2 linked regions of the Beijerinckia sp. 28-YEA-48 genome follow. The protein of the gene in region 2 interacts with the protein of the main gene of each other region in a pairwise test. Links are inferred from orthologs where the notes say so. Each region holds a gene or a part of one and is shown on either strand. Other genes may lie near its edges.

What was found.
Region 1: the proteins of ileS (region 2) and BLW50_RS15215 interact in binary tests that used the Escherichia coli proteins (3 or more experiments, as listed by UniProt). The link is inferred for Beijerinckia sp. 28-YEA-48 from one-to-one orthologs.

Annotation. Positions count from the first base shown.
Region 1 is NZ_FNSI01000001.1:3,201,637-3,204,945, reverse strand. What follows is about bases 239-3,232. They hold BLW50_RS15215 (sugar ABC transporter substrate-binding protein), read left to right. Parts: upstream 239-1,272; coding sequence 1,273-2,193; downstream 2,194-3,232. Other genes in these bases: BLW50_RS15205 (acetate--CoA ligase family protein), read right to left, coding at 3,023-3,232; BLW50_RS15210 (TetR/AcrR family transcriptional regulator), read left to right, coding at 2,374-3,000; BLW50_RS15220 (ABC transporter permease), read left to right, coding at 262-1,248; BLW50_RS15225 (sugar ABC transporter ATP-binding protein), read left to right, coding at 239-265. In the rest of the region: more of BLW50_RS15225, read left to right, coding at 1-238; more of BLW50_RS15205, read right to left, coding at 3,233-3,309. UniProt on the Escherichia coli protein: Part of the ABC transporter complex RbsABC involved in ribose import. Binds ribose. Also serves as the primary chemoreceptor for chemotaxis.
Region 2 is NZ_FNSI01000001.1:3,634,604-3,638,519, forward strand. The notes cover bases 277-3,877. They hold ileS (isoleucine--tRNA ligase), read left to right. Parts: upstream 277-605; coding sequence 606-3,677; downstream 3,678-3,877. Other genes in these bases: lspA (signal peptidase II), read left to right, coding at 3,674-3,877. In the rest of the region: BLW50_RS17095 (bifunctional riboflavin kinase/FAD synthetase), read left to right, coding at 1-233; more of lspA, read left to right, coding at 3,878-3,916. UniProt on the Escherichia coli protein: Catalyzes the attachment of isoleucine to tRNA(Ile). As IleRS can inadvertently accommodate and process structurally similar amino acids such as valine, to avoid such errors it has two additional distinct tRNA(Ile)-dependent editing activities.

The sequences.
Region 1 (3,309 bases), 430 kb from region 2 along the record:
CTGTCTTATCGGGCAGCTGCGTCTCTTGCTCCTCGATGAACCGACGGCGGGTATTGATGTCGGTGCCAAGGCGCGCATCCACAGGCTCATCGATGACTTCGTGCGCGCTGGAGGCAGCACCATCGTTGCCTCCACCGACATGCCCGAGCTCGTGTCCTTATGTGATCGCATTCTCGCTGTGCGGGCGGGCACGGTGGTCGCAGATCTTCCACGTGGCAACGGCTTCGATGAACCGGCCATTCGTTCGGCAATGGGGAATACATGACAATGGTGGATATACCGGCCCGCACCATGGAGCAGCCAAAGACCATGCGCCTTCGCGTTCACCTGCTCGATCAGGTGCCCGTACTGGTGCTCGTCGTGGCCTGCCTTATTGCCGCTTTGCTCAGCAATCGCTTTGCCACGCCGGGCAATGTCACCAACATCCTGCTGCAGGCTTCGATCTTCTCGATCATCGCCATCGGCATGACATTCGTCATTATCACCGGTGGCTTCGACCTTTCGGTTGGTTCGACGGCAGCGATGTCGAGCTGCGTCGCCGCTTTTGTTATGCTGGAAACCGGTCACTGGTTGCCAGGCATATTCGCCGCGCTGCTGATGGGCGCGCTCATCGGTATCGTCAATGGCCTCATCATCGCTTACCTGAAGGTCAACCCTTTCATTGCTACCTTGGGCACGATGACGCTCGTCCGCGGCGCCGTCCTGCTCATGACCCATGGCGCGCCCGTTGTCGGCGACGGTCTGCCGCCGGATTTTCTGGCCTGGGGCATCGGCCGGCACCTGGGCATTCCCAACCTCGCTTGGGTCGCCATTGTTTTGGCCGCGATTTTTAGCTGGGTTCTGCATCGCACCCCTTTCGGCGTGCGCGTCTTCGCCATTGGCGATAATCGTCAGGCGGCGTTCTTGTCTGGGGTCTCGGTGCCGCGCGTGTTGATCGCGTCCTACGCGCTGTGCGGCGCGCTCGCGGGTGTCGGCGGGGCATTGCTCACGAGCCGCCTCCAATCAGGCCAGCCCACGGCCGGAGAATTCTACGAACTCACTGTCATCGCCGCCGTGGTGCTGGGCGGCGCCTCTCTCAAGGGCGGCGAGGGTTTTCTGTACAAGAGCATCGTCGGCGTCTTGATCATGACCGTGCTGTCGAACGCGCTCAACCTGATCAATGTCGATTCCTACTGGCAGCGCGTTGCGGTCGGCATTGTCATCGTCATGGCCGCTGCGATCGACACGCTGCGCCATCGTCGCGCCTGATGTTTTCACCAGAGGGAGGGAAAAATGAATATTGCAAGAAGTGTCTTGGCCGCACTGGCGGCGGGCGCACTCACCGCGTCGGCGTGGGCCGCCGATGGCAAAGTCACGATTGGCGTTTCGCTCGCTTCCGATACCAACCCCTTCTATATCGCCGTCAAGGACGGCATTCAGAAGAAGGCCAGGGAGATGGGCGTCGATGCGGTGTTCGTGACCGCCAACGAAGACGCCGCGCGGCAAATCAGTGGCATTCAGGATCTCATTGCCCGTGGCGTTGACGCGCTGCTTGTTTCGCCGATCGATTCGGCCGCGGTCGTGCCGGCCTATCAGATGGCGGGCGGCGCCAATATTCCGGTGGTCTCTTTGGTCCGTTTCGTCAACTCCCCCTATCAGAAGCTGGAGGTAACTTTCGATTGGAAAGAGATTGGCCACAAGGTTGGCGTACGTATTGGCGATGAGATCGGCCGTAAGGGCAAGGTCGCGGTGATCGCGGGGCCCGTGGGGGCGCAGCTTTTTCGCGATCTTGCCGCCGGCTTCAAAAGCGCCATCGCCGCCTATCCCGATATCAAGATTGTCTATGACAAGGATGTTGCACTGACCCGAGAAGCTGGCCTCAAATCGGCGGAAGATGCCCTGAGCGCCCATCCCGATCTTGCCGCGATCTATGGCGGCAATGATGAAGTGGCCCTGGGCGCGGTGCAAGCGGTGGCCGCTGCGGGGCGCGCGGGCAAAACAGTTGTCGCCGGCCTCAATGGTGTTCCGCCAGCGATCAAGGCCGTGAAGGACGGCTCGCTTCTCCTCACCTATGATCTCAATCCCACCGGTTGGGGTGCCGCGGCATTCGATGCGGCGGTTGCCTATGCGCGCGGCAAGTCGGTCACGTTGAAGGACATCAATCTGCCCAGCACCCTGGTCGATCGCTCAAACGTCGATCACTATCTGAAATAATCCGTTGTGGCTCGCCTCTGTCTTCCCGGATGATAGCCGCAATCGGCCGGGAGCCAGGGGCGAGCGATTTGACAAGCGCTTGATCTCGGTAGTTTCCTTTGCACCGCAGGTGCTCCGGCGCTATAGCGCTTGATCAGGAGGCGCGATCAGCGTCTTCCGTTGGCATGAATTGGTTTTCGAATGGCCCAAGTCAAGAAAGAAGCCGTCCGCGCGCGCATTCTGGAGGCGGCGGCGCGCATGTTTGAAGAAAAGGGCTATGTCGGCTCATCCATGGGTCAGATTGCGCAACGCGCCCATGTGTCGAGCGCCAATATCTACGCTTATTACCCATCCAAGCTCGACATAGTCTTTGCCATTTTCGAACCTTGGATCATCGAGCGCATCAATCAGATTGAACTTGAAGCGCGCAGCATCAAGAATCCCAAGCAGCGCCTCACCTATGTACTGGCGCGGCTGTGGCGCGATATCCCGCGCGAGCGCAATAATTTCTTCAACAACTTCATCCAGGCTATTGCCGTATCCACGTCTGCTGAAGGCTATCGCCCTTCGATCCTGATCGCGATGCGCGAACGCATCCGTGGTCTCGTGGTCGATTGCTTGCCTGAGGGTCGCAACCAAGGCGTCGATACCGACGCCTTCACCCATTTGGCGGTGATGGCCTTTGATGGCTTTGTTATCAATGGCCATCTCACGTCCGATTCCACCTATATCGACAGGATTGTCGAAGCCACCTGCATGCTGCTGCTTGGCGAAGGGGGTGAGGAAACCTCAGCGAAGTCGACCACGAAAGCGCGCGCGAAGAGCTAACTCCCCGGTTCGGACGCTTTCCTCACTGCACGACGATCAACGCATCGAGCGCCACGGCGCCTTCGCCCTCAGCATGGACGACGACCGGATTGATATCGACCTCGGCCACCTCGGGGTGGGCCATGATGAAGGCGCCGAGTTTTGCCGCGATGGCGGCTGCCGCCTCGACATCGCGGGCCGGCGATCCCCGGAATGGGCCGAGCAATGCCGCGCCCTTGAGGCGACGAAGCTCAGCCGCAATTGCCTCGACGCCGACATCGGGCGCCAGCGTCACCACATCATGCAGAGCTTCCGTGAAGACGCCGCCGA
Region 2 (3,916 bases):
ATGGGCGCACCTATAATGGTGTCGCCAGCTATGGCCGGCGGCCGACGCTCGACAATGGCGCGCCGCTGCTGGAAGTCTTCGTGTTCGATTTCTCCGGCGATCTCTATGGCAAGACGGTCGAGGTCACCTTCGTCGCCTGGCTGCGGCCGGAGCTGAAATTCGACGGGCTCGACCCGTTGATGGTGCAGATGCGGGACGACGAGGCCAAGGCGCGGGCGATTCTGCAGCGCTAAGCAACTGAATTCTAGGCATCATCTCCGACAGCCGCGCAGCGGCTGAGCGAGGAAGCCAGGGGCAAGTGGTCGAGAACTGGTCGAGACTGGCGACGCGCGGTCATCCTGCAATGTTTGACCGCTGGCCCTGGTACCCGGATCACGCTTCGCGTGTCGGCGATGACACGGAGTTCCTTGCGTCGCCGGGAAGCGATGCTAAAACGCCTGCCATGTGTTTCCATAAGCGTTTCCACTGCTTCATATCGCGAATTACCGGCCCGGCACGCCGCTGAGCGGGCCGGGCATGAGCGCCGGATATCCGGCCGCTTTCCTCTCATTTGCCTTCGATTTCACGCGCCCCAGGGCGCCGCCGCCTGAATTGGCTCTGAAACCATGAACGATACGTCCGAAAAAGGCCCCGACTACTCTAAAACCCTGTTCCTGCCGCAGACGGATTTTCCGATGCGCGCCGGCCTGCCGCAGAAGGAACCGGAACTCCTCGCCCGCTGGGCGAAGATCGACCTCTACCGCAAGCTGCGCGAGGCCGGCCGCGGGCGGCCGAAATTCGTGCTGCACGACGGCCCTCCCTACGCCAACGGCAACATCCATATCGGCCACGCGCTCAACAAAATCCTCAAGGACATGGTGACGCGCAGCCAGCAGATGCTCGGCAAGGACTCCAATTACGTGCCGGGCTGGGACTGCCACGGCCTGCCGATCGAATGGAAGATCGAGGAAGACAACTATCGCGCCAAGGGCAAGCAGAAGCCTGATTGGTCGGATCCGGCGGCGATGATCGCCTTCCGCAAGGAATGCCGCGCCTATGCCGAGCGTTGGCTGTCGATCCAGCGCGATGAATTCAAGCGCCTCGGCGTCGAGGGCGACTGGGACCATCCCTATTCGACCATGAGCTTCCCGGCCGAAGCGCAGATCGCCCGCGAGATCATGAAATTCGCCGCCAACGGCCTGCTCTATCGCGGCTCCAAACCGGTGATGTGGAGCGTCGTCGAACAGACGGCGCTGGCGGAAGCGGAAATCGAATACGAGGACTATACGTCCGACACGGTCTATGTGGCGTTTCCGGTCAAGCATCTCGCCAAGGGTGTCGGCGAAGCGGCCAAGCGGGCGATGCGCGATTCCGGCGAGAGCGATGAAGACATCGCCGGCGTCGATGCGATCACCGAGGAATTGCAGGCCGCCAAGGTCGTCATCTGGACGACGACGCCCTGGACCTTGCCGGGCAACCGCGCCATCGCCTTCTCGCGCAAGATCGAATACGGCCTCTACCGCGTGGTCGAAGCGCCAGACGACAATTGGGCCAAGACCGGCGACAGCTATGTGCTTGCCGATCGACTGGCTTCGGCCGTCTTCCAATCGGCGCGCGTGGAGAAATTCGAACGCGTGCGCGACGTCGATCCGGCCGACATCGCGTCTTGCAGCCATGCGCTGGCCAATCTTCCCGGCTACGGCTTCGATGTGCCGCTGCTGGAAGGCGATCACGTCACCGACGACACCGGCACGGGCTTCGTTCACACGGCCCCTGGCCATGGCCGCGAGGACTTTGATCTGTGGACCTCGAGCGGGCGCCAGCTCGCCGAGCGCGGCATCGACACGCGCATCCCCTACACGGTCGGCCCCGACGGCTTCTACACCAAGGAAGCGCCGGGCTTCGCCGGCAAGCGCGTCATCGACGACAAGGGCAAGAAGGGCGACGCCAATGACGCGGTGATCGCGGCGCTCCTGGCCGCCGGCCATCTTGTGGCGCGTGGCAAGCTGAAGCATCAATATCCGCATTCCTGGCGCTCGAAGAAGCCGGTGATCTTCCGCAATACGCCGCAATGGTTCATCGCCATGGACAAGCCCTTTGCGAGCACAGAGCCGAGCAATGGCGCGACTTTGCGCGACATCGCTCTGCAAGCGATCCAAGAGACGCGCTGGGTGCCGGCGGCGGGCGAGAACCGCATCAATGGCATGATCGCCAACCGGCCCGATTGGGTGGTGTCGCGACAGCGCGCCTGGGGCGTGCCGATCGCCGTCTTCGTCAAGAAGGGCACGCACGAGCCGCTCGTCGACGAGAAGGTGAACAAACGCATCGCCGATGCTTTCGAGAAAGAAGGCGCCGATGCGTGGTTCGCCGTCGACGCCAAGGCGCGCTTCCTCGGCAGCGATTATGACGCCAACGACTACGACAAGATCGACGACGTGCTCGATGTCTGGTTCGATTCCGGTTCGACCCATGCCTTCACTTTGGAAGACCCGGTGCATTTCCCCGGCCTCGCCGGCATCAAGCGCGTGCGCGACGGCGGCCCCGACGAGGTGATGTATCTGGAAGGCTCGGACCAGCATCGCGGCTGGTTCCACTCGTCGCTGCTCGAGAGCTGCGGCACGCGTGGACATGCGCCCTATGACGTGGTGCTGACGCACGGCTTCGTGCTCGACGAGAACGGCCGCAAGATGTCGAAGTCGCTCGGCAATGTGGTGGCGCCGCAGACGGTGATCAAGGATTCGGGCGCCGACATCCTGCGCCTGTGGGTGGCGGCTTCCGACTATTCGGACGATCTGCGCATCGGCAAGAATATCCTGACCACCTTCGTCGAGACCTATCGCAAGCTGCGCAACACCATCCGCTGGATGCTGGGCTCGCTGGCGCCGTTCAGCGAGGCGGACCGGATCAAGCCGGCGGATATGCCCGAGCTTGAACGGCTGATGCTGCATCGCCTCGCCGAACTCGATGGCGAAGTGCGCGACGCTTACGAGAAGTTCGACTACAAGAAGGTGATCGCGGCGCTGTCAGCCTTCATGACCAGCGATCTCTCGGCCTTCTATTTCGACATTCGCAAGGACGCGCTCTATTGCGATCCGCTGTCGAGCCGCACCCGCAAGGCGGCGCTGACGGCGATCGATGAGATCTTCAAGCGGGTCACCATCTGGCTGGCGCCGATCCTGGCCTTCACCTGCGAGGAAACCTGGCTGGCGCGCTATCCCTCCGAGGACGGCTCGGTGCATCTGCAGACCTTCCCGGAAACCCCGGCGGCCTGGCGCGACGAGGCCCTGGCACAGAAATGGCGCACCATCCGCGCCGTGCGCCGGGTCGTCACCGGCGCACTCGAAATCGAGCGGGCGCAGAAGCGAATCGGTTCGTCGCTGGAAGCCTGTCCGGTGGTCTACATCGCCGATCAGGCGGTCTATGACGCGGTGATGAGCGTCGATTTCGCCGAAGTCTGCATCACCTCCGGCATTGTGGTGAAGCAGGGCGAAGGACCGGACGAGGCCTTCCGCGCCGACGACGCGGGCATCGCCGTGACCTCAGGCCCGGCCTCCGGCATCAAATGCGCCCGCTCGTGGAAATATTTCGACCCGGCGACCGCTGCGGCCGATTATCCCGGCGTGACGCCGCGCGACGCCCAGGCGCTGCGCGAATTGAAGGCCGCCGGGCGCTTGCCGGGGCCGGGGAACGCGGCGTGACGCCGCGTTTCATCGGACTGATCGCCATCTTCGTGGCTCTGGTCATCGACCAGGGCCACAAGCACTGGATGATCTATTCCTACGATATCAATGCCTTGCAGCCGGTGCCCGTGGGCCCTTGGCTGGATCTCGTGCTGGTCTGGAACAAGGGCATTTCCTATTCCTGGCTGCAGGTGCATCCGCTGATTCTCTTGGCGCTGATGGCCACCGCGGTTTTGTTTCTCGCCATCTGGATGTGG